Regions from separate parts of the Aeromicrobium sp. MLTX1 genome, predicted to be linked through region 3. Evidence: riboswitches for the same ligand, from Rfam matches in the RefSeq annotation. Region 3 holds a riboswitch; each other region holds the start of a gene.
What was found. Region 3 has a riboswitch for cobalamin ahead of ACK99Q_RS17175 (ribonucleoside-diphosphate reductase subunit alpha). Riboswitches for the same ligand answer to the same signal wherever they lie in the genome.

Region 1: it holds a riboswitch for cobalamin, as region 3 does, so the genes downstream of both, ACK99Q_RS12680 (VWA domain-containing protein) here and ACK99Q_RS17175 (ribonucleoside-diphosphate reductase subunit alpha) in region 3, are expected to answer to the same signal.
Region 2: it holds a riboswitch for cobalamin, as region 3 does, so the genes downstream of both, ACK99Q_RS02465 (energy-coupling factor transporter transmembrane component T) here and ACK99Q_RS17175 (ribonucleoside-diphosphate reductase subunit alpha) in region 3, are expected to answer to the same signal.
Region 4: it holds a riboswitch for cobalamin, as region 3 does, so the genes downstream of both, ACK99Q_RS12650 (ABC transporter substrate-binding protein) here and ACK99Q_RS17175 (ribonucleoside-diphosphate reductase subunit alpha) in region 3, are expected to answer to the same signal.

Annotation. Positions count from the first base shown of each region.
Region 1 is NZ_JBKFDN010000002.1:438,615-445,875, forward strand. Features, by position in the region: gene ACK99Q_RS12665 (precorrin-2 C(20)-methyltransferase) at 1-426, shown strand, start outside; gene cobM (precorrin-4 C(11)-methyltransferase) at 575-1,330, opposite strand; gene cbiE (precorrin-6y C5,15-methyltransferase (decarboxylating) subunit CbiE) at 1,327-2,532, opposite strand; cobalamin riboswitch at 2,603-2,749, shown strand; gene ACK99Q_RS12680 (VWA domain-containing protein) at 2,796-4,802, shown strand; gene cobO (cob(I)yrinic acid a,c-diamide adenosyltransferase) at 4,804-5,418, shown strand; gene ACK99Q_RS12690 (cobyrinate a,c-diamide synthase) at 5,415-7,261, shown strand, end outside.
Region 2 is NZ_JBKFDN010000001.1:521,537-528,797, forward strand. Features, by position in the region: gene ACK99Q_RS02445 (ROK family protein) at 1-312, shown strand, start outside; gene ACK99Q_RS02450 (hypothetical protein) at 401-1,039, opposite strand; gene ACK99Q_RS02455 (ECF transporter S component) at 1,036-1,848, opposite strand; gene ACK99Q_RS02460 (ABC transporter ATP-binding protein) at 1,845-3,446, opposite strand; gene ACK99Q_RS02465 (energy-coupling factor transporter transmembrane component T) at 3,443-4,588, opposite strand; cobalamin riboswitch at 4,662-4,798, opposite strand; gene ACK99Q_RS02470 (hypothetical protein) at 4,806-5,663, opposite strand; gene ACK99Q_RS02475 (hypothetical protein) at 5,660-7,192, opposite strand.
Region 3 is NZ_JBKFDN010000003.1:339,266-346,526, forward strand. Features, by position in the region: gene ACK99Q_RS17170 (ribonucleotide-diphosphate reductase subunit beta) at 1-749, opposite strand, end outside; gene ACK99Q_RS17175 (ribonucleoside-diphosphate reductase subunit alpha) at 778-3,288, opposite strand; cobalamin riboswitch at 3,407-3,615, opposite strand; cobalamin riboswitch at 3,717-3,898, shown strand; gene ACK99Q_RS17180 (FecCD family ABC transporter permease) at 3,994-5,013, shown strand; gene ACK99Q_RS17185 (ABC transporter ATP-binding protein) at 5,049-5,849, shown strand; gene ACK99Q_RS17190 (ABC transporter substrate-binding protein) at 5,846-6,946, shown strand; gene ACK99Q_RS17195 (MFS transporter) at 6,988-7,261, shown strand, end outside.
Region 4 is NZ_JBKFDN010000002.1:429,869-437,129, reverse strand. Features, by position in the region: gene ACK99Q_RS12660 (precorrin-8X methylmutase) at 1-254, opposite strand, end outside; gene ACK99Q_RS12655 (nitrite reductase) at 251-1,129, opposite strand; cobalamin riboswitch at 1,179-1,361, shown strand; gene ACK99Q_RS12650 (ABC transporter substrate-binding protein) at 1,417-2,445, shown strand; gene ACK99Q_RS12645 (FecCD family ABC transporter permease) at 2,442-3,461, shown strand; gene ACK99Q_RS12640 (ABC transporter ATP-binding protein) at 3,458-4,219, shown strand; gene ACK99Q_RS12635 ((2Fe-2S) ferredoxin domain-containing protein) at 4,216-4,869, shown strand; gene cobN (cobaltochelatase subunit CobN) at 4,866-7,261, shown strand, end outside.

The DNA.
Region 1 (7,261 bases), on a different contig from region 3:
GTCGCCGTGCGCGTCGTTCCCGGCATCTCGGCCGTCCAGGCCGTCGCCGCACGCGCCGGAGCGCCCATCGGCGCGGACTTCGCCGTCATGAGCCTCTCCGACCGGCTCAAGCCGTGGGAGGTCGTCGAGCAGCGGCTCCGCGCGGTCGCCGCGGCCGACCTCGTCCTCGCGCTCTACAACCCGCGGTCGCGCTCGCGCACCGAGCAGGTGGCGCAGGCGCAGGCGGTGCTGCTGGAGCACAAGTCGCCCGACACCGTGGTGGTCGTCGGACGCGACGTCGGCCGTGCCGAGGAGAGCTTGGTGGTCACCACCCTCGGCGACCTCGATCCCGAGACCGTCGACATGAAGTGCCTGCTGCTGATCGGCGCGTCGTCCACGCGGGTCACGCCGACCGGCCGCGTGTGGAGCCCGCGCTTCGTGGAATGACGGGTGAGCGGTGAGCTGGCAACCCCACGAGGTCTCCATGAGGTTGCTCAGTCACCGCCGCCCCAGCCGCCCGCGTGACCGGTGAGCTGGCAACCCTACGAGGCCCGGATGCGGTTGCTCGCTCACCGCTGCCCCAGCAGAGGTGCTCCTAGGGGCGCAGGCGATGCTCGCGGCTGGCCGCGTAGAGGAACGACTCGCCGCCCCGGACGTCGGGAGCCAGTGCCGGCCCGACGAGGATCACCGCGGCCTGGCGCAGTCCGGCCGCCTCGACCTGGTCGGCGATGTCCGCGAGCGTGCCGCGCAGTACGAGCTCGTCGGGCTGGGTGGCCTTCGACACCACCGCGACGGCGCAGTCGGCACCGTAGTGCCCGGCCAGCTCGGCGGCGAGCTCGCGCGTGCGCGTGATCCCCAGGTGCAGGGCGAGGGTCGCCCCGGTCGCGGCGAACGCCGCGAGCTGCTCGCCCGCGGGCATCTGCGTGGAGCGTGCCTGGGTGCGGGTCAGGACGACGGACTGTGCCAGCTCGGGCACGGTGAGCTCGGCGCCGACGATCGCGGCGGCGGCGGCGTAGGCGGGCACGCCCGGCGTGACGTCCCACGCCACCGAGGCCGCGTCCAGCCGGCGCGCCTGCTCGTGGACGGCCGAGTACAGCGACGGGTCGCCCGAGCACAGCCGCACCACCTCGAGCCCCTCGCCGTGGGCATCGACCAGCTCCGCGGTGATCTCGTCGAGGTCGAGGTGCTGCGTGTCGACCAGCCGGGCGCCGTCGCGACAGTGAACGAGGACCTCGGCGTCGAGGTAGGTGCCGGCGTACAGGACCACGTCGGCCCGCTCCAGCAGCCGCACGGCACGCAGGGTCAGCAGGTCGGCCGCGCCGGGTCCGGCGCCGACGAAGTGGACGGTCATGAGTCTCCCTTGACGATGGACCACTGACTGACGGCACGGGCGGGCGTCCAGCCGGTGAAGGTGCCGAGCGGCTCGGCACGCTCGACGTGGAGGCGGACGAGCTCGCCGCCGTGACGACGGTACCGATCGAGCAGGACGGCCTCGGTCTCGGCCGTCACGGCGTGGACGACGAGCCGGCCACCGGGCCGCAGCGCCGTCCAGCAGGCGTCCAGGACCCCGTCGACCGTCGCGCCACCGCCGACGAAGACCGCGTCCGGCCGCTCGAGGCCGGTCAGCGCGCCCGGCGCGTCGCCCTCCACGACCTCGAGGCCCGGGACGCCGTGAGCGTCCGCGTTCCGGCGGACGAAGGTCGCCCGGTCGGCGCGTGACTCGATCGCGATCGCCCGGGCGCTGGGCCACGCGCGCATCCACTCGACGCCGATCGAGCCGCTGCCGGCGCCGACGTCCCACAGCAGCTGGCCGGGCGCGGGCGCGAGCCGGGCGAGGGCACTGGCGCGCACGTCGCGCTTCGTGATCTGGCCGGCGTGCTCGAAGGCGTCGTCGGGCAGCACACCGCCGACGGCCCAGCCGGGTCCGGTGCCGCGGACCTCCACGGCCAGCACGTTCAGGCGCGGCGACGTCTCGTGCCACGCGTCGGCCGTGCCCTCGATCCGGCACTCGTCCGCACCGCCGAGGCTCCCCAGCACGACGAGGCGCGAGGCGCCCCACCCGAGGTCGGTCAGCAGCGATGCGACGGCCGCGGGGCTCGACTCGTCGCTCGACAGCACCAGCAGACGACGGTGCGCGGACAGGGCGGGGACGACCAGCCGCACGTCCCGCCCGACGACGCTCACGACGCCCACCGACTCCGCGCGCCAGCCCATCCGGGCGCGCGCCAGCGCCACCGACGACACCGCCGGCACGATCGTCACGTGGTCGGTCCCGAGCAGCTCGATCAGCGTCGTGCCGATGCCCGAGACCAGCGGGTCGCCGGACGCGAGCGCGACCACGGGACCCTCCGCCGACGCCACGAGATCGGGCAGTCCCTCGCGCAGCGGCGACGGCCACGCTCGACGCTCCTGCCCCGGAACCACAGGCACGTCGTCGAGGTGCCTGGCGCCGCCGAGTAGCGTCCGCGCGCCCTCCACGAACGCCCTCGACGAGGCCGGCAGTCCGTCCCAGCCGTCGGCACCGATGCCGACCACGGTCACGTGCACGCTCATGGTCGAGGACCCTAGCCCGGTCGTCCCGGCCACCGGGCCCCCTGCCCGGGGCGCGACGGATGCGTCTAGGGTGATCGCGAAGGTTCGAGGTGCCCCACGGCCGTTTGGCCACGGGGAGAATCTGGGAAGCCGGTGAGAATCCGGCACAGGGCCCGCTGCGGTGACTCAGGCACAGACCTGGGAAGTCCGAAGACCGGCCTCGATCCGACCCGGGGCGCAATCCGCGTCCCGGACCGACTTGGCAGATCGAGCGGGAGCCCTACATGCCAGCGCAGTATCCGTTTTGTGCCGTCGTCGGCTCCGACGACATGACCCTCGCCCTCACCCTGGTCGCGATCGACCCGCTCATCGGCGGCGTCCTGGTCCGCGGGGAGAAGGGCACCGCCAAGACCACCACGGTCCGCGCCCTCGCCGAGGTCCTCCCTGCCGTGCGCGCCTACGAGGGCGACCGGTTCTCGGTCGATCCCACGGACCCCGACGCGGTCTCGCCCGACGGCCCGTTCGGCGCCGCGACGCCGGTCGTCGAGCGCCCGGTCCGGCTCGTCGAGCTGCCCGTGGGCGCGAGCGACGACCGGGTCACCGGCTCGCTCAAGCTCGACTCGGCGCTGCGGGACGGACGCGTCGAGCTCGAGCCCGGCCTGCTCGCGCGCGCCCACCGCGGCCTGCTCTACGTCGACGAGGTCAACCTGCTGCACGACCACCTCGTCGACCTGCTGCTGGACGCCGCCGCCACCGGCCGCGTCAGCGTCGAGCGCGACGGGGTCTCCGCCGAGCACGCCTCGCGATTCGTGCTGATCGGCACCATGAACCCCGAGGAGGGCGAGCTCCGCCCGCAGCTGCTCGACCGGTTCGGCCTCACGGTCGAGGTGGCCGCGCCGCGCGATCCGGCCCTGCGGGTCGAGGTGGTCCGCCGCCGGCTCGCGTTCGACGCCGATCCCGAGGGCTTCGCCGGCCGCTGGTCCGCCGAGCAGGACCTGCTGCGCACGCGTCTCGCCGACGCCCAGGCACGCGTCCGCGACGTCCTCCTCGACGACGAGACCCTCACCACGATCGCCGAGATCTGCGCCGCGTTCGACGTGGACGGGCTGCGCGCCGACCTCGTGACCGCCCGCACGGCCGCGGCCCACGCGGCGTGGCAGGGCCGCACGCACGTCACCCGCGAGGACGTCCGCGTCGCCGCTCGTCTCGCGCTGCCGCACCGGCGCCGCCGCAACCCGTTCGACGAGCCCGGCCTCGACGAGGACCGGCTCGACGACCTGCTCGGCTCCGACGAGCCCGACCCCGGCCCGGACGGACCGGACGACGACGGTCCCGGTGGCGACGGTGGCTCGGACGACTCGCCGCCCGACGGCACCCCGCCCGAGACTCCTTCGCAGGAGCCCTCCGACTCGCCCGAGGACGAGCGCCGTCCCGCCCCGGCCGGTGCCGGATCGGTCGCGTCCGCGGGCGAGCCCAGCCGGGCCCGACTCCTCGTCGTGCGCGGCACGGGCGAGGGCCAGTCGGGCCGCCGTTCGCGGGCCCGCACCGCGCAGGGCCGCGTCGCCGGCGTCCGTCACGACGGCGGGTCCACCGGTCGCCTGCACCTGCCGGCGACGATCACCGCCGCGGCACCGCACCAGGTCGCCCGGCGCGGACTGGCCGACGGCCGGGGGCTCGCGCTCGACGTCTCGGACCTGCGCCGCGCCGAGACCGTCGGCCAGGAGTCGAACCTCGTGCTGCTGTGCGTCGACGCCTCCGGCTCGATGGCCGCGCGCCGCCGGATGGAGCAGGTCAAGACCGCGGTGCTGTCGCTGCTGCTGGACGCGTACCGCCGCCGCGACAAGGTCGGCCTCGTGACGTTCCGCCAGCACGACGCCGAGATCGTCCTGCCGCCCACGGGGTCGGTCGAGGTGGCGTCCCGGCGCCTCGCGGACCTGCCCGCCGGTGGCCGCACGCCATTGGCCGAAGGACTGCACCGGGCCGCCGAGGTCGTCCGCCGGGAAGCGCTGCGCGACCCGTCCCGCCGCCCGCTGCTCGTGGTCGTCACGGACGGGCGTGCCACGTCCGGGCCGGACGCCCTGGCACGAGCCCATCACGCCGCGCGCCACGTCGCCGCGGCCGGGATCCAGAGCGTCGTCGTGGACTGCGAGTCCGGGCGCTTCCGCCTCGGCCTGGGCTTCGAGCTCGCCACCCACCTCCGGGCCGAGCACGTGCCGCTGGGCGAGGTCACGGCCGACGGCCTCACCGGCGTCGTCCACGCCGCCACCGCTCCGCGCGAGGGGGTGGCCTGACATGCCGCAGGGTCAGCCCCTGGTCGTCCCCGACGACGGCCTCACCACCCGCCAGCGCCGCAACCGCCCGTTGCTCATGGTCCACACCGGCAACGGCAAGGGGAAGTCGACCGCCGCGTTCGGCCTCGCCATCCGCGGCTGGAACCAGGGCTGGGACATCGGCGTCTTCCAGTTCGTGAAGTCCGCGAAGTGGCGCATCGGCGAGCAGACCGTGCTCGAGCGCCTCGCCCGGCTGCACGAGGAGACCGGCGAGGGCGGTCCGGTCGAGTGGCACAAGATGGGCTCGGGCTGGTCATGGAGCCGCAAGGGCGGCACCGAGGCCGACCACGCCGCCGACGCCGCCGAGGGCTGGGCCGAGGTCAAGCGCCGTATCCTGGCCGAGCGCCACCGCCTCTACGTGCTCGACGAGTTCACCTACCCGATGCAGTGGGGCTGGGTGGACGTCGACGACGTCGTCGAGACGCTCGCGAACCGCCCCGGCAGCCAGCACGTCGTCGTCACCGGACGCCGCGCCGACCCCCGACTCGTGGAGGTCGCCGACCTCGTCACCGAGATGACCCACGTGAAGCACCCCATGGACGTGGGCCAGAAGGGTCAGCGGGGCATCGAGTGGTGACCCTGCCACGGGTCCTCGTGGCAGCTCCGGCGTCGGGGCACGGCAAGACGACGATCGCGACCGGCCTGATGGCCGCGCTCGCCGCCCGCGGGCACGTCGTCTCCGGTCACAAGGTGGGCCCCGACTACATCGACCCCGGCTACCACGCGCTCGCGACCGGTCGTCCGGGCCGCAACCTCGACCCGCACCTGACCGACCCGTCGCTCATGGTCCCGCTGCTGCTCCACGGGGCGCGGGGTGCCGACCTCGCCGTGGTCGAGGGCGTGATGGGTCTGTTCGACGGCCAGATCGGCGGGGACGGTTTCGCCTCCTCGGCCCACGTCGCCGCGCTGACCCGCACGCCGGTCGTCCTGGTCGTCGACGTCTCGCACGCGTCGCGCAGCATCGGCGCGGTGGTCCACGGGATGGCCACGTTCGAGCCGGGCGTGACCATCGCCGGCGTCGTGCTCAACAAGGCGGGCTCGCCGCGGCACGCCACCGAGGTCGTGCGGGCCGTCGAGCGCACGGGCGTCCCCGTGCTCGGCGTGCTGGGGCGCGACCAGGGCGTCAGCGCACCCTCGCGCCACCTCGGGCTGGTGCCGGCCGCCGAGCGTGACGAGGCCGCGGCCGCGCTCGACCTCCTCGCCGAGCAGGTGACGGCGGGCCTCGACCTCGACGCGATCCTCGACGTCGCGCGCACGGCTCCCCCGCTGACCGAGGACCCGTGGAGTCCCGCGGACCACGTCACGCGGGTCGCCGAGGACTCCCCCGTGGTCGCCGTCGCGGCCGGTCGTGCCTTCACGTTCCGGTACGCCGAGACCACCGAGCTGCTGGAGGCCGCCGGCTGCACGGTCGTCCCGTTCGACCCGGCCCACGACCGCCGGCTGCCCGACGGCACGCGCGGGATCTACCTCGGCGGCGGCTTCCCCGAGGTGCACGCCGCCGCGCTCAGCGCGAACGCGAGCCTGCGCGAGGACCTGCGCGCGGCGGTCCTGGACGGCGTGCCGACGGTGGCCGAGTGCGCCGGCCTGCTCTACCTCTGCCGCTCGGTGGACGGCCACCCGATGGTGGGCGCGCTCGACGCGGACGCCGTCATGACGCCGCGGCTCACCCTGTCGTACCGCCGCCCCACGCTGCACGGCGACCAGCTGCTCGGCGCCGCCGGCACCGAGGCGACGGCGCACGAGTTCCACCGCACGACCGTGACGCCCGTGCACGGCGACCGCCCGGCCTGGTCGGTCGACGGGCGCGCCGTCGGGTTCGCCGGACCGACCCTCAGCGCCTCGTACCTGCACCTGCACTGGGCCGGCCACCCGCGGCTGGCCCAGTCGTTCGCCGAGGCCGTGTCGGTCGCGAGCCCTCACGCCGGCGCCGTACCGGTCGACGCGCCGGCGCAGAAGACCTCGACGACCGAGCGGCTCGTCGACCCGCTGCGACACCACGGCGACGCCGAGCTGGGCGACGGCCTGGTCGACCTCGCCGTCAACGTCAGCCGGCTCCCCCGACCGGACTGGCTCGAGCGTGCCCTCGCCGAGGGCGTCGCCGCCTCCACGTCCTACCCCGACGCGACCGCGGCCCACGCGGCCGTCGCCCGCCGTCACGGCCGCGAGGTCGAGGACGTGCTCGTCACGGCCGGTGCCGCCGAGGCCTTCCTGCTGATGGCCCGCGCCCGCCCGTGGCGTCGACCCGTCGTGGTCCATCCCCAGTTCACCGAACCCGACGTGGCGCTGCGCTCCGCGGGGCACGACGTCACGCACGTCGTGTGCCGTGCCGAGGACGACTTCGCCCTCGTGCCCGACGCCGTGCCCGAGGACGCCGACCTCGTCGTCGTGGGCAATCCCACGAACCCGACCGGACGCCTCCA
Region 2 (7,261 bases), on a different contig from region 3:
GCCATCCAGGCCGTCCGCCAGGCGGGCCGCGACATCGGCGACGTCCTCGCGATGATCGTGAACTTCATCAACCCGTCGGTCGTGGTGATCGGCGGTGCGCTGGCCGAGGCGGGCGAGCACCTGATCGCCGGCATCCGCGAGGAGGTCTATCGCCGGTCGCTGCCGCTGGCCACCGAGCACCTGAGGATCGTGCCGTCGGTCAGCGGCGAGCAGTCCGGCGTCCTCGGCGCCGCGGCGATGGCGATCGGCCACGCCCTTTCCCCCGAGGCGATCGAGCAGGCCAGCGCCGAGCTGCTGGCCGCCGCCGACTGAGTCCCCCGCATCACCGAGATTTGCTCCAATTTCGACGTTTCAACCTGCCTGAAAGGTAGAAATCGGAGCACATCTCGGGACGGGCGGGTCAGCCGCGGCGCCGGCGGCCGACGACGAAGGCGGCGACGGCGACGAGCAGCGCGGCGGCGATGGCGATCGGCAGGGCGACGGCCGCGAGCGGGGTGTCGTCGACCTCGGAGTCCGCGGCGTGGTCGTGGTCGGCGACCTCGGCGGCGGCGCGCGTGTCGGCGCTCGCCGGGGCGTCGACCTCGACGGTCTCGCCGTCGGCCATCAGGTGGTACTTCAGCGCGATGAAGTCGCCCTCGGCGACCTCGTACTCCTGCAGGCCCACCGAGGCGTAGCCCCAGTCCTGGTCCTCCTTCGCCACGAGGAACGCCCAGTAGCCGGGGCCGTTGAGCGCGTTGCCGCACTTCTCCTGCTCGGGCGTCGGCTGGCCCTCGATGCGGCACACCATCGGCATCGCGGCGGTGGTCTCCTCGGTCTCGACGCCCACGGCATCGAGCACCTCGAGGCCGGTGTCGCCGGCGGCGTCCTTCGCGCAGAGCACGCGGTCCTCGCCGTCGAGCGTGCCGAACTCCAGCACCACCGGGACGTCCGAGGCCGCGTCGCAGGACCCGTGGTCCTCGGCCGACGCCGCCGTCGGCAGCGCGATCACGCCGGTCGACAGCAGGGTGGCCGCGGCGAGGCGGGCGAGCAGGCTCTTCATGTGGACTCCTTGGAGAGGTAGCGGGCACGCCGGGCGGCGCGCCGCAGCGTGGCCAGGACGGCGGGGCCCAGGAACACGACCAGCAGCGCGTTCGTGATCGCGCGGCCGAGGTCCCAGCCCCAGAACGAGGTGAGCAGGGTGAAGACGAGGAAGCGCTGGAGATTCTCCAGCACGGGGTCGCCGGGCACCATCGCGAGGGAGTCCTCGGCGCCGGGGATCGCGATGCCCAGGGTGAACGGCCACGAGGACAGGTTCATCAGCAGCCCGTACGCGAACGCCGCGACCACCGTGTAGGCGGCCAGCACCGCGATCTCGGAGCGGCCCGACACTCGTCGCGGCAGCAGGCCCGCGCCCATGCCGACCCAGGCGGCGCAGAGCATCTGGAACGGCAGCCACGGACCCACGCCGGAGGTCAGCAGCGCCGACGCGAACAGGCTCGTGCAGCCCAGGACGAAGCCGAAGCCCGGCCCGAACACGCGCCCGCCGAGGATCAGCAGGAAGAAGATCGGCTCGACGCCGGCGACGCCCGCGCCCAGCGGCCGGACCGCCGCGTTGATCGCGCTGAGGACGCCCAGCATCGCGAGCGCCTTCGAGTCGAGACCGCCCTCGGAGAGCTCGGCGACGACGACGAGCACGACCACGGGCATCAGCGCCATGAAGATGAACGGCTGGTCGACGCGCGTCTGACCCTCGGCCGGCGTGAAGATCAACGGCCACAGCAGCATGATCAGGCCCGCGACGCTGGCGGCCGCCAGCACGAGGGCCGACCGCGGCGTGATCGGGACGGCGGTGTGCCGCGGCGAGGTCACCGAACCACCTCCGACGGCAGCGCGGCGGCGACCTCGTCCACGGTGAGCCAGTCGCGGCCGAGCACCTTGGAGACCTGCGGGGCGAACGCGGGCGACTCGGCCAGCACCGACCGGACCGGGCCCCGGGAGACGACCTCGCCCTCGGCCATCACCACCACGGTGTCGGCGACCGAGGCGACGAACTCGACGTCGTGGCTCGAGACGATCACACCCCGTCCCTCGGCGGCGAGGTCGTGCAGGATCGCCGCCAGCGCGGCCTTGCCGGGGTAGTCCAGGCCGCGCGTGGGCTCGTCGAGCGCGACCACCGCGGGCTGCGCGGTGAGCACGATGGCCAGCACGAGCGCGAGCTTCTGACCCTCGGACAGGTCGCGCGGGTGGCGGTCGCCGGGGATGCCCGGGGCGAGACGCTCGAGCAGCGCGCGGCACGTGCCCGTCGCAACGCCGGACTGGTCGTCGGCGGCGGCGCACTCGCGGTCGACGGTCTCGAGGTAGAGCAGGTCGGCGGCGGTCTGCGGCACGAGGCCGACGAGCATGCGCGCCTCGGACGCCCGCACGGCGCCGGGATCGACGCCGTCGACGTCGACCACGCCGTCCACGCGGTCGCCCGTGCCCTGGACGGCCCACAGCAGGGAGCTCTTGCCCGAGCCGTTGCGGCCCATCAGCGCGACGACCTCGCCGTGGCCGACCTGTAGGTCGACGTCGTCGACCGCGGTGAAGCGGCCGTACTGCACGGTGATCCCGCGCGCCCGCAGCGCCGGCGGGCGCTCGAACGGCACGTGCACGGGCGGCGGCCCGAGGCGCGCGGCGAGTGGCTTGACCCGGCGCCGGGCCTCGCGCACCGAGAGCGGCAGCGGCTGCCAGTCGGCGAGCCGGCCGAGGTGGACCAGCGGCGGCGCGACGGGCGCGTCGACCAGCAGGTCGGCGGTCTCGCCGATCCGGACGCGACCGTCCTCGACCACGGCCAGGCGGTCGGCGAACGGGACGACCCGCTCCATGCGGTGCTCGGCGACGACGACGGTGAGCGCGAGGTCGTCGACGAGGCGCGCGATCGTGGCGAGCACGTCCTCGGCCGCGGTGGGGTCGAGGGCCGAGGTCGGCTCGTCGAGCACGAGGACCCGCGGGTGCATCGTCAGCACCGAGCCGATCGCGACGCGCTGCTGCTGGCCTCCGGACAGCGAGCGCACCGAGCGGCGGCGCAGGTCGGCGATGCCGAGCAGGTCGAGCGTCTCCTCCACGCGTCGGCGCATCGTCTGCGGATCGAGCCCGAGGTGCTCCATCCCGTAGGCCAGCTCCTCCTCGACCACGTCGGCGACGAAGCCCGAGACCGGGTCCTGGGCGACGTAGCCGACCAGGTGCGCCAGCTCGCGCGGCGGCCGCCCGAGGATCGAGGCGCCGTCGACGTGGATGTCGCCGGCGAGGGTGCCGCCGGTGAAGTGCGGCACCAGCCCGTTGAGCATGCCGAGCAGCGTGGACTTCCCCGAGCCGGTGCGGCCCGAGACGAGGACGAGCTCGCCCTCCTCGACCTCGAGGGTGACGTCGCGCAGGGTGGGCCGCGTGGCGCCCTCGTACCAGAACGAGACGTCGTGGAAGCCGATCACGCGTCGTCACCTCCGACGTGGTCGTGGGCGGAGGGGGCCTGCGGCGCGACGAAGACGGGCAGGATCCCGATCGCCACGACGGCCAGCGACAGGACGCTCACGGGCGGCCAACCCGGCACGCTCGGGTAGATCACGGCGATCTGCTCGGTGGACAGCAGCTTGAGTCCGACCGCCACGGCGAGGCCCGAGCCCGCGGTGAGGTACTCCGCCACGTGCCACCGCTGCGGGCGGTAGCGGGTGCGCTGCACGCGGCGGCCGGCCGACCGCAGCGCCAGCACGGCGAACACGAGGCCGAGCGCGAGCATCGGGTACGACAGGATCCGCGGCGCGGTGCCGTCGAGGTAGCCGTACGTGCCGACGCTCAGCCCGAACAGGCCCACGAGCATGAGCACGCCGGTGGCGAACCGGTCGCGCTGCGAGGCGGTGCCGCTGCGGCCGTAGCCGCGCGCGTCCATGCCCGCGGCGAGCGTCATCGACCGGTCGAGGGCGTCCTCCAGCACGGGGATGACGATGCGGTGCATCGCGCCGGTGCCGCGGCTGGCGTCGCCGCGCAGCTTGCGGGCGCGGTTGACCCGGCGCACGCTCTCGGCCAGCTGGGGGAAGACCGAGACCGCGACGACCAGCGCGGCGCCGACCTCGTAGAGGGCCGGCGGGGCCGAGGCGAGCAGACGCTTCGGGTTGGCCAGGGAGTTCGCGGCGCCGACGCAGATCACGAGCGTGGCCAGCCGCATGCCGTCGTACAGGCCGACGAGGACCTCGTTGACCGTGACGTCGCCGAGCAGCTGGATGCCGCGAGCCACCTCGGGCAGGGGGATCTCGGGCAGCGCGAACAGGACGGGATCGCCCGGGGCCGAGCCGCCGCCGAGCAGGATCCGGAAGACGACGCGCATGACCACGATGACGACGCCGAAGTACAGGTAGTACCGGAACGACAGGGCCCACGGCGCGTCACCACGGCACGCCGCCACGACGAGCGCCGCGATCGCGACCGTGACCAGCAGCAGGAACGGATTGAGGGTGAACGAGGCACCGGCCGCGAGCCCCAGCGCCCACAGCCACCAGGCGCCGGGATGCAGCTCGCGCCGGGCGCGTCCGGTGGCGGCCGGCGGGCGGGTGGGGGCGGGGTCGACGACGGCGGTCATCCGGTCCCCTCCCCACGGGTGGGGGCGAGGTCCACGAGGGGCGGTTCGCCCACCCGTCGCTGCTCGACAACATCTGGTGGCGGCGTCCCGGCGCGGGTTCCCGGCTCGCACCACCCGGACGGGCGGGGCTGACGGTTGCGGCACAGCACCGGAATCGCACCGGTTTCCCCTGCGCCGGACGTTGGTCCAACGTCAGGAGTCTACTCGCACCGAGCCCTCAGCCCGCCCGGCGGCGGTACCAGACGACTCCTCCCGCGGCCCCCAGCACGACGACCACGGCGGCCGCTGTCGCCAGGGCGGCGCCCGAGGTCGATCCCGACCCCTCGGCGGCCGTCGGCTGCACCGCGGGCGCGCCCGCGACGTCGTCGTCCGTCCCGGCCGAGGCCGAGGGAGCCGACGCGCTCGGGGTGGCGGTGGAGGCGCTCGTCGACGGCGTCGGCGTCGAGGCGGACGGGGTCGCGCCGGCCGACGCGCTCGCCGTGGCCGAGGGAGCCGAGGAGGCCGGGCCCCCGGCTCGCGTCGAAGGCGTCGACCGCTTCGGAGTCGACGCCTTCGACCCCTGCTCCTTCGAGCCCGGCTTCGGGCTGGCGGACGTGGGGCGCGAGGTCGCGCGGGTGGGCTCGGGCGCCGCCACCGGGGGCTTGACCGAGGGCCACGTCCGCGACGAGGAGTCCTGGAACACGAACGCGACCGACCCGCCCTGCGGCACCTTGAGCGCGCTGACGCCCAGGCTCGAGTAGGTCCAGCTGCCGCTCGTCCCGTCCGACCAGAACAGGCCCCAGTAGGCGTCCACGGGGGACGCCTCGAGGCACGGGTCCGAGGCGGGCGCGCCGTCGACCCGGCACACGAAGCCGGGGGCGCGCGACGCGAAGGTCAGCTGGTGCCCCGCGTCGGCGAAGTTGCTCGCCGCGCGTCCACCGCCGTCGGCGTCGCAGCCGACGCTCGACCCGACGACGACCGTGACGCCCTTGCCGCCGGTGCACGCGGCGGCGTGCGCGGGGGCGCTGAGCGCCGCCGGCCCGGCGGCGACCCCGAGGAGGGTCGCCGCCAGGAGGCGATGGACGAGTCGGCTCACTTCACGACCCGGAACACCCGCACGCCGTTGCGCTCGGCGTAGGCGCCGCGGACGATCACCTTCGCGGTGCCGACCTTCTTGCCGACCTTGAGGCGGTACGTGTAGCTGCCGGACTTCGACGCGACGCCGCGCTTGACGAGCTTGCCGCGGTAGTAGACGCGCACCGGCTCCCCGGCGACGAGGCCGCGGACGACGACCTTCTGCACCTTGGCGCGGCGCACCTTCGACTTCGAGGACACGCGCAGCTTCTTGGCGGCCAGGACCTGCACCGAGGAGGTGGCGACGGCGCGACCCGTGGCGTCGCCGATGACGACCGCGCGCTTCGCGGTGCCCTTCGGGGCGCGCAGCGCGAACGTGGCGCGACCCCCGGCGGGCACGACGGCGCGGTCGGAGCTGCCGCCCGAGACGCGGGCCGTGCTGCCCCAGCCGGCGGCCAGGCCGCTGGCGGTGACCTTCAGGGTGCTGCCCGAGCGGACGTACTTCGGCACCGACACGGCGGCCTTCGGAGCGGAGAGCAGCGCGAGGGCCGGCGCGGCCTGCGCCGAGGCGCGGATCCACTGGTCGATCGCGAACTCGTCGATGCCGTCCTCACGGCCGGCGGCCAGCGCGGCTCCGTCGTAGGCGACCGCGCCGCGCTCGGACGCGAGCTTGCCGCCCGTGGCCTCGGTGACCTGGTGGCGCGCGACGTACGCCGCGGCCTTCGCGGCCTCGGTGGTGCGGCCCGCACGGGCGAGCGCGGTCGCGGCGAGGCCCGTGGAGTTCGTGTTCGCGACGCCGTTGCCGACGAAGGAGCCGTCGGCGGCCTGCGCCGCGACGATCGCGGCGACGGTGCGGTCGACGACTGCGGCGTCGACCGTGATGCCGGCGGCGCGCGCCTCGAGGAGGGTGTGCAGCGCCGCCGTCGTGGTGTCGATCTCGGGCACCTCGGGGCACGGCGCGGTCAGCACCTGGCGGAAGGTGCCGTTCTCGCACTGCTGCGCGGCCACGTAGCCGACCGACGTGGCGGCCTCGTCGCTGTCGCCCGCGATCAGGCCACGAGTGGCGAAGGTCTGGCCGAACAGGCCGTAGGTGTCGGCGGACTCGCCGGTCGCGTCGTTCGTCGCGGCCTCGATGTCGGCCACCAGGTCACGGCCGCCGACCGAGGTCACGTCGCCGCCGGCGGCGTCGACCGCGAGCGCGAGCTTGCCCGCCGAGCCGGGGTAGAACGTCGTGACGCCCTCCCACGTGGACTCGACGTACTCGTCCACGCGCGACGTCACGGCGGCGAGGACCTGCTGCTGAGCGGCCGGCTGGACGTCGAGCGCGCGCAGCGCGGCCAGCACGTCGAGGGTCAGCCCGAAGTCGTCGTAGTCCCACTGGTCGTTGTGGACGACGCCACCGGTCAGCTGGGCGGCGAGCCACGTGCCGGCCGCCGAAGTGGAGGGCGTGGGGGCCGCCGAGGCGGTGGGGGCGACGGCGACGGCGGTGGACAGCGCGACCGCGCCGCCTGCGAGCACCGCGAGGGCGCGTCGACGCAGGGGTGTTCTCATCGGGGGGTCCTTCCCGCTGCATCGGACGGGAAGGGGCCTGACTTCGGCTCCGCCCGCTGCGTTCCTCGA
Region 3 (7,261 bases):
TCCTCCATCTCGACCGCGTCGAGGATCATCTGGCGGATCTCCTCGGCGAACTCGGGCGTCGCCACGTCGGGGTTCTCGTCGAGCACCGTCAGCACGAGGTTGATGCCGAACTTCAGGTGCAGGCTCTCGTCCCGCACGATCCAGTCGATCAGCGACCCGAAGTTGCGCAGCAGGTTCCGCTGGCGGAAGCTCAGCGCCACCATGAATCCCGAGTAGAACCAGATGCCCTCGAGGATCACGTTGTAGGCGATGAGGTTCCGGACGAAGTCCTGCTTGCCCTCGGTGGTGGAGATGTCGAGGGTCTGCTCGGTCATCCGGGTGATGTAGCCGACCTCGAACTCCTCCTTGCGCGCCATCGAGGGGATCGTGACGTGCGACTCGTAGGCCGCCTCGCGGTCGATCGGGAACGTCTCGAGGACGTACTCGAAGCTCATGCAGTGGTTGGCCTCCTCCCACATCTGCTTCGCGAGGTAGAGGTGACACTCGGCAGCGTTGACGTACGGGTAGACCCCGAACGCGAGCGCCTTGTTGACGAGGAGCTCGTTGGGATTGAAGTACGACATGAGGTGCGTGAGGGCGTGCCGCTCGTCGTCGCTCATCCGCTCGAAGTCGGCCAGGTCCTCCCCCAGCTGGACCTCGTTGGGGAACCAGGTGTTCGCGACGGCCTGGTCGTACAGGTCCATCGCCCACTGGTAGGTGACGGGCTTGAGGAGGAGTCCCTCCTGGATGCCGGAGCCGAGAATGCTCATGGGTCTTTCCTTTCGGTGGTCGGGACGCCTACTGGCAGGACTCGCAATTGAGGCGCTCCTGCGGGTCGATGGGGCACGCGGCACCGTCGACCACCTCGAGCTCCTGGACCACCTCGGGCACGACGGGGGTGGCGGTACGGGCGGCACCGAACCCGCGGCGCGCTGCTCCCCCGCCACCGGACGGCGCGGAGGCCTCCGCCTTGTTGACCTTCACGGTGCTCTGCTCCGCGGTGTGTCGCGGCATCATGTGCAGGTAGTAGGTGGTCTTGACCCCCTTGCGCCAGGCCGCCGCGTAGAGGTCGACCATGCCGTCGACCGACCGGTCGGCGAGGTAGATGTTGCGGCTGATCGCCTGGTCGATCCACTTCTGGGCCCGGGCCGCCACCTCGACGAATGCGTGCGGCGTGAGCTGGAAGCTGGTCTGGTAGATCTCGACCAGGTCGGCCGGGATGCCCTCGACCTTCGACAGGTCTCCCTGGTGCCGCAGCAGGTCCTCGCGCACCCGCTCCCACAGTCCCCGCTCGCGCAGGTCCTCGACGAGGTTGCGGTTGACCTCGAGGAACTTGCCCGCGCTCGTGGCCCGGCTGAAGATCTGGCTGAACTGCGGATCCAGACCAGGCGTCGTGCCGGCCACGAGACCGATCGACGCGGTCGGCGCGATCGCCATCAGCGTCGAGTTCCGCATGCCCACCTGCACCTTGCCGCGCAGGGCGTCCCAGTCCAGCCGGGTCGTGCGGTCGACGTCGACGGGGACGCCCCGGTCGGCCTCGAGCGCGTCGAGCGTGTCGATCGGGACGAGGCCTCGGCTCCAGCCCGAGCCGTCGAAGTTCGGGTAGACGCCCCGCTCGCGAGCCAGGTCGGCCGAGGCATCGATCGCGTGCCAGCTGACGAACTCCAGCAGCCGGTCGATCAGCTCGTACGACTGCTCGGACGCGTACGACAAGCCGAAGCGCTCGACGATGTCGGTGAACCCCATGACCCCCAGGCCCAGCGCACGGTTCAGTTCGTTGGAGCGCTCCGACTGTGGCACCGAGCTGATCGTGATGTCGATGAGGTTGTCGAGCTGACGCACGGCGCGACGCACCGACGCTGCGAGGCGGTCCCATTCGATCTTCGCGTCGCCGTGACGGCCCGTGACGTGGCGCGACAGGTTGATCGAGGCCAGGTTGCAGACGGCGATGTTGTCGCGGTCCTGCGGCAGCGTGATCTCGGTGCACAGGTTCGACAGGTGGATCGTGCCGGTGTTGTCGTTGAGGGCACGGGTGTTGATCGTGTCCTTCCACGTCAGCCATGGGTGGCTCGTCGACTGCAGCGAGAGCAGGATCGCCCGGTACTGCTCACGCGCGCCCATCCTCTTGTGGCGGAGCTCGCCACGCTCGGCCATCGCGACGTACTCGGCGTAGCGGCGGCTGAACGCCTGACCGGTCAGCTCGACCAGGTCCGGGACCTCCAGCGGATCGAACAGGTACCAGGGCTCGCCGTTCTCGACGCGCTTCATGAACTCGTCGCTGATCCACACCGCCGTGTTGGCCGTGCGGGTCCGGCGGTAGGGATCGCCGGAGTTCTGTCGCAGGTCGAGGAACTGGGCGAAGTCGAGGTGCCAGTTCTCCATGTAGAAGCACAGCGCGCCGAACTTCTTGCCACCGCGGCTGATGGCACGCAGGGTCGAGTCGATCGTGTGCATGAACGGGATCGGGCCGGTGCTGGTGGTGTTGTTGGAGCGGATCGGCGAGCCCTCGGAGCGCAGCTTGCTCACGGACAGGCCGATGCCGCCCGTGCCCTTCGTCAGCCACATCACGTCGCGCACGCTGGTCGCGATGTGCTCGATGTCGTCCTCCATCTGCATGACGAAGCAGTTCGAGAGCTGCGCGTACGACGTGCCGGCGTTCACCAGCGTCGAGCCCGCGGCCAGGTACTCCAGCCGCGACATCGAGTCGTAGAACTCGAGCGCTGCCGACGTCGGATCGGCCTCGTTCAGCGACAGCCCCATGGCCACCCGCATCCAGAAGAACTGCGGCGTCTCCAGCGGCGTGCCGTCCGGCTCGGTGATCATGTAGCGGGTGCGCATCGTCTGCGCGCCGATGTACCGCAGCAGGTCGTCGCGATCGGGATCGAGTGCCGAGCCGAGCCGCTCCAGGTCGAAGAGCTCGGGGATGCGGGTGTCGAGCAGACCCAGCTCGACACCACGGATCATCGAGGCCACGAAAGCCGGGCCGCACAGGGCGATGACCTCGTCGCGCGTGACGCCCTCGCCGAAGATCTTCTTGTACAGGCTCTTGACCAGCAGGCGCGCCGCGATCGTGTCGAACGCCGGATCGTCCTTGACGTTCTGCAGCGCGACGCCGATGACGGCCTCGTCGAGCTGCTCGCTGGTGATCCCGTCGAACAGCGTGATCTCGAGCTCGGCCCGCAGCTGCGTGGCATGCGTGACCGGGTCGGGCAGGCCGGCTGCGGCCTCCTCGATGGACTGCGCGATCTCGTAGCCGTCGTACGGGACTCGGGAACCGTCGCGCTTGACGACGTGGATGGTGGAGGACATCTGCTCACCCCTCGTGAACGAGTGCAAGTGCACCCCACGAACACGGGGACGAGGGTTCACCGGTCACGCGACCGGTCAGCCCTGGACCTTCCCACGAGGTCGCGGACCCTCGGCGACATCGGGTCACCAAGGCACTGGCAGGTCTTCGGACTCGTGGGCGTCCTGCTCGCTCCTACTGGATGTCGCTTCCCGGGCCCGGAGGCCCAGTGCTTCATGACACCGTTCGTTCCCACTCACCGCTGCGGGGCAGTTCCGGTCTCACACCGGATTCCCTCTTACGACGACTCCCTCTCGCGAGGGAGCCGAACCAGCTGCGTGATCACCATATACGGAAATCACACGGATGTAACCCACTAGATGTAGTGGCTGTCCCGCAAGCGTGGAATCGCGGCACGAATCGGGTCCGGCGGAGCACCGCCGAGGTCGTGGTACGTTGCCGCCGAGTCGAACGCATCCTCTGGATGCCAGGGAACTCCGGTGTGAATCCGGGACTGGCGCGCAGCGGTGAAGGGCGAGGACGGCACCACCACGTCACTGGGAGCGATCCTGGGAAGACGGTGTCGCCCGCTGACCCCGAGTCCGAAAACCTGTCGGCTCCTTGTTGTCCGACGACCCTCGCGCACAGGGTCGACGACCCGAGAGGCCCCTGTGGTGGAGTCCCCTACGTCCGTCGTGCCGTCCTGCGACGCGCCGGTCCGGCGAAGGCTGCCGGCCTGGCCCGTGCTGTGCGTCCTGGCCAGCCTGTCCGTGACGACCGCAGTGAGCTCGCTGGCCTTCGGCTCCGAGCGCATTCCGATCGGTGAGGTCGTCTCCGCGATCACCGATCGGTTCGAAGGTCGCCCGCCCGGACGCTGGGACGTCATCGTGTGGGAGCTGCGGATGCCGCGCGCACTCATGGCGTTGATCGTCGGCGCCGGACTGGCGGTGGCCGGAGCGGCGATGCAGACACTCGTCAGGAACTCACTGGCCGATCCCTACCTGCTCGGGATCAGCTCAGGTGCCGCCGTCGGCGCCACCGCGGCGCTCACCACCGGAGCATTGACCGGCCTGGGCATCTACGCCGTCTCCGGTGGTGCACTCCTCGGCGCCTTCGGGGCCTCGCTGCTCGTGTGGCTGGTCGCCACGGCGCAGGGAGGGCTGACGCCGCTGCGACTCGTCCTGTCGGGCGTGGTGCTGTCATCGGGCCTGTCGTCGATCGCGTCCTTCCTGGTCTTCGTCAGCGACGATCCCCGGGCGGCGGACTCCGTGATGTTCTGGATGCTCGGCAGCGTAGGCGGGGCCACGTGGGCGAAGCTCTGGGTGCCAGCGCTCGTCGTCGCAGTCGTCGGTCTCGTTCTGCTGGCCCTGCACCGGTGGCTCGACGCTCTCGCTCTCGGTCCCGAGACCGCCGCCGCGCTCGGCCTCAACGTCGCAGCGATGCGCGTCGCCCTGTTCGTCGCCCTGGCCGTTCTGGTCGGCGTGCTGGTGGCGGTCAGCGGAGGCATCGGATTCGTCGGCCTCATCGTGCCCCACGCCGCCCGCCTGGTCGTCGGTGCACGACATCGGGTGGTGCTGCCGGTTGCGGCGGTCGGGGGCGGCCTGTTCCTGCTGTGGGTCGATCTCGTGGCCCGGCTCGCGGTCCGACCCCAGGAGATACCGCTCGGCGTGGTGACCGGCGTCGTCGGGGCCCCGCTGTTCCTGCTGCTGATGGGACGCAGCTCGTACCGCTACGGATCCGAGCGATGACCAGCGGCTCCACGCCGGCCCTTCGCCTCCGCGGCGTGAGCGCCCGGCTGGGCGGCCGCGAGATCCTGCGCGACGTCGACGTCGACATCGCCCACGGCTCGCGGGTCGGCGTCCTGGGCGTGAACGGTGCCGGCAAGTCGACCCTGCTGCGCGTCATGGCCGGCGTCCTGGCGCCCAGCACCGGATCGGTCCTGCTTGCAGGTCCGAGCGGAGCACTGGACGACGTCTACGCGATGCGCTCTCGCGAACGAGCTCGTCGCGTCGCGTTCGTCCCGCAGGAGGAGGTCATCTCGGCCGATCTGCTCGTCGGTGAGATGGTCGCCCTCGGGCGAGTGCCCATGACCCGTCCGTGGTCACGTGGCGGCGCCGACGAGCGATCGATCGTGCTCGACTCCCTCGCCGCGGTGGGCATGGCCGATCACGTCGACGCACCGTGCGACCGGCTCTCGGGCGGCCAGCGCCGCCGGGTGATCCTCGCCCGTGGGCTGGCGCAGCGGTGTCCGACGATGCTGCTCGACGAGCCCACCAACCACCTCGACGTGGCCTGGCAGCTGCGGCTCATGGAGGCCGTCTCGGCGCGGGCCCGCACGCTCGTCGCCACGATGCACGACCTCGACCTCGCGCTGCGCACGTTCGACCAGCTGCTGATCGTCGGCTGGCCCGACGGCGATGATCACGGCCCCGCGACCGTCGTCGCGGCGGGTTGCCCGGCCGAGGTCCTCACCTCCGACCTCGTCCACCGTCACTTCGACGTCGGCTCCCTCCAGGTGCCGCACCCCGAGCTGGGCCAGTCCCATCTCCTCGTCCACTCCCGAAAGGAAGTCCACCGCCCATGACCCCTCACCCCACCCTGCGGGGATGCCGCCGTCCGCTGACCGCTCTCGCAGCACTGGGCCTCGGTGCCTCGCTGCTCGGCGCCTGCGGTTCCAGCGACCAGGACAGCACCGCCGCCGGCACCGGCGCCATCACGGTCGAGAACTGTGGCGAGGAGATGACGGTCGACCAGCCGGTCGAGACCATGTACGCCTACGACGGCGGCATCATCTCCATCGCGCTCGCCGCGGGCGCACGCGACCAGATCGTCGCCGTCACCGGCATGGACTACGAGACGCCGCTGCTGAAGCTGGCCTACCCCGACGATCGCGTCGACGAGCTGAAGGAGGTCGGCGACGACTTCCCCACCCTGGAGAACGTCCTCGCGGTCAACCCCGAGCTGATGTTCGCGGGCTACGGCTACGGCTTCAGCGAGTCGCGCAACCTCATGCCGGAGATGCTGCACCAGCGGGACATCGCGACCTACCTGCTGAGCGAGACCTGCCAGCAGGAGGACGGTGCGCGCGGCACCATGGACCCCTGGACGGCGCTGGAGACCGACCTCGCCAACATCGGCGAGCTCACCGGCCACCGCGAGACGGCGGACGCGGTGGTGGCCGACATCAAGGAGCGACGCGCGGCCCTCGAGTCCGCGCCGGGCGCGAAGGAGAAGCCGACGGCGTTCCTCGTCGACTCGACCGGCGACGCGATCTTCACCTCCGGCAAGTTCGGCGGCCCGCAGGCGATCTTCGACACGGCCGGTCTGCGCAACGCCGCCGAGGACGTCGAGGACACCTGGACCGAGGTCGCCTGGGAGCGCCTCGCCGCGTCCGACCCCGACGTCATCTTCTTCGTCGAGTACCCGGGCCAGTCGTACGAGCAGAAGGTCAAGGAGCTCCAGGCCAACCCCGCGTCACGCAACCTCACCGCCGTGAAGGAGAAGCGCTTCGTGAACCTGCCCTACTCGATGTGGGTCTCCAGCCCGCTCAACATCGACGCGGCCGAGTGGATCCGGCAGGCCGCCGAGCACTGGGACCTCCTGCCGGACACGGACATCGCCTCGGACCTCGACATCACGAGCCTGACCGAGACGCTGCCCGGCAACGAGTGGGCGCGCTGACACCGGCCCGACCGTCCGGCTTCGCCCGCCTGTGGGTGGCGATGACGGCTTCGGGCCTGGCGACGTGGGCCCTGCCGTGCGTCCTGGGTCTGGCCGTCGTCGAGGGCGCGCTCACCGGCACGCAGCTGGGCGTGGCGCTCGCGGCACGCACGATCGGATTCCTGACCGTGCTGCCGGTGGCCGGGGTGCTCGCCGACCGGCACCGCCCCCGGATCGTCGTCGCGTGGTCCAGCGGGGTGGCGGCCATCGGCTCCGCCCCGCTGGCCGCCACCGACCTCGCGGGTCCTCTGGTGCCCGTCGCCCTGCTCCTCGCCG
Region 4 (7,261 bases), on a different contig from region 3:
TGCGCGTCGGTGAGGATCGGCGCGCCCGACTCGAGCGCCGAGCGGGCGGCTGACACCAGGCCGGGGTGGATCACGAGGTCGCGCGCGAGGTCGGTCTGACCGCACGCGTGGATCATCCGCACGGCGACCTTCTCGGCGTCCGCGGGCACGCCCGACAGGTCGGCCTCGGCGCGGATCGTGGCGAACGAGTCGACGTAGATCTGGGCGCCGTCGGTCTCGTAGGCGTACCGGCGGGCGGGTGGGGCGAGGGTCATGCGTTCTCCAGGTCGGGGACGATCAGGGTGCGCCACGGCGTGATCACGACGTGCGGGGCGCCCAGCGCGAGGACCTCGTCCATCAGGCGCCGGTCGAGACGACCGCCCGGTGCCGCCAGGTGCAGCGCGAGCCGGTCGTCGTCCTGCGTGATCCTGCCAAGCGGTGGGGGCTCGGCCGACACCCGGGTCTCGTCGCGCCGGTCGTGAGCCTGCCCGAGGAGACCGGCTCCCGCACCGGGCAGCTCGTCGACGTGCCACGGCGACTCGGGCTGCGCGCCGGCGGCCTCGACGAACCTCCGGGCGAGGTCCACTAGTGCCTCCGCGGCCTCCGCGACGGCGACCGTCGGACCCCACGCCGAGCGGCCGGCGCGGAGCTGGACCTCGGTCGCCGAGACGGCCACGAGACCGAGGTCGAGGTCCCGCTCGGCGACGTCGCCGCGCCCGTCGTCGAGCACGAACAGGAAGCGACCGGCGAGCGCGGCGAGGGCCGGGTCGGCGCACAGGCGCTCGTCCAGCTCGCGCACGACCGGTCGCAGGTCGGCGCGGCCTCCGACGAGGCCCGTGAGCGGCGAGGCCATGACGTTGCGGACCCGCTCGTGCGAGGCCGACGGCATCAGGCCGGTCGCCATCACGGCGTCGACGACCGCGTCGGGCAGGCACCCGTCGTCGTGCGCGATGGCGCGGACCTGCAGGTTCGCGCGGGAGGTCAGGTGCACCGCGCCGTCCCCGTGGGCCACGGCGACCTCGTGCAGTCCGCCCAGCGCGTCGGTCGTGAGGCGCCCGCCCGGCACCCGCACGCGCACCAGGGCGCCGTCGTCGGCGATCCAGGGGCGCAGCAGGCCGGGACACAGGTCGCGGCGGGTCCGTTCGGTCACGCGGACATGGTGCCACCCGGCCCTGCCGCCGCACGTCCCGCCGCGGGGCTGCTACGGTCGGCTCGCCAGTCAAACTCAGCGATGAGCCAGGGAACCCGGTGAGAGTCCGGGACTGACGCGCAGCGGTGAGGGTGACGGGCGGGGCACACAGCCACTGGACCGCAAGGTCTGGGAAGGCGCTCCGTCCGGTCGATCCCGAGTCCGAAGACCTGCTGGCCCTCACGGCAACCGCCGTCTGGTCCCACCGGGCTTCGCGAACGAGCCCCAGACCTCGAAGGATCACGCCCGTGCGTACCTCTGTCCGCCGTACCCTCGTCCTGCTCTCCGCAGGCCTGCTCACCCTCGGCGCCTGCGCGTCCGAGGACACCGACCCCGACCGCGCCTCCGCCGACGGCTACCCGCGCACGCTGGAGAACTGCGGCCGCACCACGACCGTCGAGTCGGCGCCGCAGCGCATCGTCTCGCTCAACCAGGGCTCCACCGAGATCCTGCTGTCCCTCGGCGTCGCCGACCGCATGGCGGGGACCGGCACGTGGACCGACCCGGTCATGGCGGGCCTCGAGGCCGACAACGAGAAGGTCGAGCGCCTCGCCGACAGCGCCCCCTCGATGGAGCGCGTCCTGCAGACCGAGCCCGACCTCGTGACGGCGTCGTTCGCCAGCACGCTGGGCAAGGGCGGCGTCGGCACGGCCGACGCGTTCGAGGACCTCGGCGTGCCCACGTACCTGTCGCCCGCGGAGTGCGAGGGCAAGGACAACGAGGGCGACGACGACGGCGCCCGCACGGGCGTCCTCGAGATCGACGCGATCTACCGCGAGATCACCGAGCTGGCCGAGCTGCTGGACGTGGAGGACCGCGGCGACGAGCTGGTCGCGTCGCTGCAGGATCGCGTCGCGGCCGCGTCGGCGAAGGCCCCGCAGGACGAGGTCAGCGTCCTGTACTGGTTCGCGAACGCCGAGTCGCCCTACCTCGCCGGCTGCTGCGGCGGCCCCGGGATCATCACCCGGGCACTCGGCCTGAAGAACGTCTTCGACGACACGAAGGCCGAGTGGCCGCAGGTCGGTTGGGAGACCGTCGCCGAGCGTGACCCCGACGTCCTCGTGATCGGCGACCTCACCCGCAAGAGCCAGACCGCCGAGACCGCGAAGGCCAAGATCGAGTTCCTCGAGTCCAACCCGGTGACGCGCGAGATGACGGCCGTGAAGAACCGCCGGTACGTCGCCCTCACCGGCGCCGCCCTGAACCCCTCGATCCGCACGGTCGAGGGCCTCGAGCAGGTCGCCGACGCGCTGGCCGAGTTCGGCCTGTCGCAGTGACGGTCACCCGGCGCGCCTGGATCCTGGGCTCGGCCGGGGTGGCGCTGCTGGTCGCGTCCGTGTGCGTCGCGGTGACCATCGGCCCCTCGGACGTCGGTCCGCGATCCGTGCTGTCCCTGGCCTGGTCGCGGGCGGTCGGCGGCGAGTCCGGGCTGACCCGCATCCAGGAGGGCATCGTCTGGAACCTGCGCCTGCCCCGCACGCTGCTCGCCGCGGCGTGCGGGGCCGGCCTGGCCGTCTGCGGGGTCATCCTGCAGTCGCTGCTGCGCAACCCCCTGGCCGACCCGTTCGTGCTCGGCGTCTCGTCCGGCGCGTCCACGGGAGCGGTCTCGATCGTGGTCCTCGGCGTCGGCGCCGGGACCATCGGACTGGCCGGGGGAGCGTTCGTGGGCGCCATGGGCGCGTTCCTACTGGTGCTCGTGCTGGCCGCCGCGGCGGGCGGCACGACCGACCGCGTCGTGCTGGCCGGCGTCGCGGCGACCCAGCTGTTCTCGGCGCTGACCTCGTTCATCGTCTTCACCGCCGCCGACGCCGAGCAGACGCGGGGCGTGCTGTTCTGGCTGCTCGGCTCGCTCGGCAGCGCGTCGTGGACCGACGTCGCGGTCGTGGGCTCGACGGTGGCGCTCGCCGTGGTGTCGTGCCTGCTGATGGCCTCGACGCTGGACGCGTTCGCGTTCGGCCAGGACAGCGCCGCCACCCTCGGCGTCGACGTGGGCCGAGCCCGGATCATCCTGCTGGTCATCACCGCGCTGACCACGGCCGTCATCGTCAGCACGTCCGGCGCGATCGGGTTCGTCGGACTCGTCCTGCCGCACGTGGCGCGCGCGATGGTGGGCGTGAACCACCGCCGGATGCTGCCGCTCGCCGCGATCAGCGGTGCCGTCTTCCTCGTGTGGGTCGACACCGCGGCCCGCACGATCATCGACCCGCAGGAGCTGCCCGTCGGCGTGGCCACGGCGCTGCTCGGCGTGCCGGCCTTCGCGCTGGTCCTGCTCCGAAGGAGGTCCCGCGCATGAGCCTGCGTGCCTCCTCCGTGTCCTGGGCCGTCCGCGACCGCCTCATCGTCGACGGCGTCAGCATCGACGCCGTGCCCGGCTCGCTCGTCGGACTGCTCGGGCCCAACGGCTCGGGCAAGTCGAGCCTGCTGCGGCTGCTCGCCGGACTGCGCGCGCCCTCGTCCGGCGTGGTCCGGCTCGGTGACGACGACCTCGCCACCCTGCGTCGGCGCCACGTCGCGCAGCGCGTCGGCGTCGTGGAGCAGGAGTCGGCGACGGACACCGATCCGCTCGTCCGTGACGTCATCGAGCTCGGCCGGATCCCGCACCGTCGCTCCTGGCAGCCGGTGGCGGAGCACGACGTCGAGGCCGTGCGCCGAGCCGCCGCGGCGACCGGCGTGCTGGAGCGGCTGGAGCAGCCCTACGCGACCCTGTCCGGCGGTGAGCGCCAGCGGGTCCAGATCGCGCGGGCGCTGGCCCAGGACCCCGAGGTCCTGCTGCTCGACGAGCCCACCAACCACCTCGACGTCCGGCACCAGCTCGACGTGCTGCGGCTGGTCCGCGACGCGGAGGTCACGGCCGTCGCCGCCCTGCACGACCTCAACCTCGCGGCGGCCTACTGCGACGAGGTGGTGGTCCTCGCCGAGGGCCGCGTCGTGGCCGCCGGGCCGCCCGCCGCCGTGATCACCGAGGCGCTCGTCGCCGACGTCTACGGCGTCACCGCGTTCGTGGAGACGCACCCGATCACCGGAGTGCTGACGGTGGTGTGGCAGCCATGACCGTCCTCGTCCACGTCGCCACCGCCCTTCCGGACGCCGCGCGCCAGGGGGTGCTGCGTCGTGCCGCCACGGAGGCGGACGCCCGGATCGCGTTCCTGCAGGGAGCCGAGCCGACCCTCGTCCGGGTGCTCGACGAGCTGCACGCCGCGGGCGTGCGCGAGCTGCGCCTCGAGCCGGTCACGACGGACGACCCGACCTTCGCCCGCTCATGGGTGGGACGCGTCGCCGGGCACTGGCTCCGCGAGCAGGTCGACCCGCCGACCCTGCACTTCGGCGAGCGGGCGATCACGGGCCGCGAGGCACCGCTGACGTCCTCGGCCTGGAACACCCCGCCGGCCCACCGGCACCACCTGCTGCTGTGCCGGGGCCCTCGCTGCAGCGCGCACGGGTCCGACGCCACCTACCGCGCGCTCGTCATGGCCCTCGTGGAGCAGGGCCTCACCGACTCCGACGTCCTCATGGCCCAGACCGGCTGCCTGTTCCCCTGCAACCACGGGCCGGTGGCCGTCGTGCATCCCGAGGGCGCCTGGTACGGCCCCGTCGGGCCCGAGGACGCCACCCGCCTCGTCCGCGAGCACCTCGCCGCGGACCGACCCCTCGACGACCTCCGCATCCCCGGCACCACCGCGCCACCCGAAGGAGCAGCATGACCCGCATCGCCCTCATGTCCACGTCCGACACTGACCTGCTGTCGGCACGCGCCAGCGACGCAGCCTACTCGTGGGCGAATCCCGCCCGGGTGACCGACGAGCGCCGCGACACGCTCGTGGACGAGGCCGACCTGGTCGTCCTGCGCGTCTTGGGCTCGCCGGAGGACGTGCGCGACGTCGCCGCCCTGGTGCGGGAGCGCGGCCGGCCGCTCGTCGTGCTCGGCGGCGAGCGACTGCCGAACGCGGCGCTCATGGAGCTGTCGACCGCGCCGATCGGCGTGTGCGCCGAGGCCCACCGCTACCTCGCCGAGGGCGGCGCCGAGAACCTGCGCCAGCTGCACGCCTTCCTGTCGGACACGGTCCTGCTGACGGGCGAGGGCTTCGAGCCGCCCGCCGTGCTGCCCGAGTGGGGCGTCAGCGAGCGCACCGCGACCGCCGCCGAGGGACTGCCGCGGGTCGGCATCCTCTACTACCGCGCGCACGAGGTCAGCGGGAACCAGCGCTTCGCGCACGAGCTCGCGGACGCGATCGACGCCACCGGACGCGGCGTCGGCGTGCCGATCTTCGTCTCGTCCCTGCGTGCCGCCGCCGACGACCTCTTCGACGAGCTCGCGACCCTCGACGCCATCGTCGTCACGGTCCTCGCCGCCGGCGGGTCCAAGCCCGCGACCGCGAGCGCCGGTGGGGACGACGAGGCGTGGGACGTCGAGCGCCTGCGCGCGCTCGACGTGCCCGTCCTGCAGGCACTCGCGCTGACCTCGACGCGCGAGGAGTGGGAGGCCTCCGACGACGGCGTCACCCCGATCGACTCGGCCACGCAGATCGCCATCCCCGAGTTCGACGGCCGCCTCATCACGGTGCCGTTCTCGTTCAAGGAGGTCGACGACGACGGCCTGCCGCGCTACGAGACCGATCCCGAGCGCTGCGCCCGGGTGGCCGGGATCGCCGTGAACCACGCCCGGCTCCGATTCGTCCCGCCGGCCGAGCGCAAGGTCGCCCTCGTGCTCTCGGCCTACCCGACGAAGCACAGCCGGATCGGCAACGCGGTCGGCCTCGACACGCCCGTCTCGGCGATCCGCCTGCTACGCCAACTGCGGGACGCCGGCTACGACCTCGGCGCGCCGGGGGAGATCCCGGGCGTCGACCCGCTGCCGTCGGTGGAGGGCGAGGAGCCCGACACGACGTCGGGCAACGCGCTCATCCACGCGCTCATCGAGGCCGGCGGCCAGGACGAGGAGTGGCTGACCCAGGCCCAGCTCAGCAGCTCGCACGTGCGCATCAGCCGGGAGGACTACCTGCGCTGGACCGCCGACCTGCCCGCTGCGCTGCGCGACGAGATGGTCGAGACCTGGGGCGAGGCCCCGGGCTCGCTGTTCGTCGACGATGACGGCGACATCGTGCTGGCCACCCTCCGCGCGGGCAACGTCGTCATCCTCATCCAGCCGCCGCGCGGGTTCGGCGAGAACCCGGTCGCGATCTACCACGATCCCGACATGGCGCCCTCGCACCACTACCTCGCGGCCTACCGCTGGCTGGAGCACGGCTTCGGCGCCGACGCGGTGGTCCACCTCGGCAAGCACGGCTCGATGGAGTGGCTGCCCGGCAAGAACGCCGCGCTGTCGGCCGCGTGCGCCACCGACGCCGCGATCGGCAGCATGCCGCTGATCTACCCGTTCCTGGTCAACGACCCGGGCGAGGGGGCGCAGGCCAAGCGGCGCGCCCACGCGACGATCGTCGACCACCTCGTCCCGCCCATGGCGCGCGCGGAGGGCTACGGCGACATCGCGAAGCTCGAGCAGCTGCTCGACGAGTACGCGAACGTCGCCGCGATGGACCCGCCGAAGCTGCCCGCGATCCGCCAGCAGATCTGGACGCTCATGCAGTCCGCGCAGATGCACCGCGACCTCGGCCTCGACGAGCGACCCGGCGACGAGGAGTTCGACGACTTCCTGCTGCACGTCGACGGCTGGCTGTGCGAGATCAAGGACGTCCAGATCCGCGACGGCCTGCACGTGCTGGGCCAGGCGCCCGAGGGCGAGGCGCGGGTGAACCTCGTGCTCGCCGTGCTGCGCGCCACGCAGGTGTGGGGCGGCCAGGAGAAGGCGCTGCCCGGACTGCGCGCGGCGCTGGGCCTCGCGGAGGACGCCCCGCTGCCCGAGGTCGACGCCGTGGAGGCGCAGGCCCGCGGCCTCGTCGAGACGATGGAGAAGTCGGGCTGGGACCCCGCCGCGATCGACACGGTCCACGACGACCCGATCGTGCAGGCCGTGCTCCGCTTCGCGGCCGAGCAGGTCGTCCCGCGGCTCGCGGCCACCACCGACGAGCTGACCAACATCCTGCGCGCGCTGGACGGCCGGTTCATCCAGGCCGGACCGTCGGGCTCGCCGCTGCG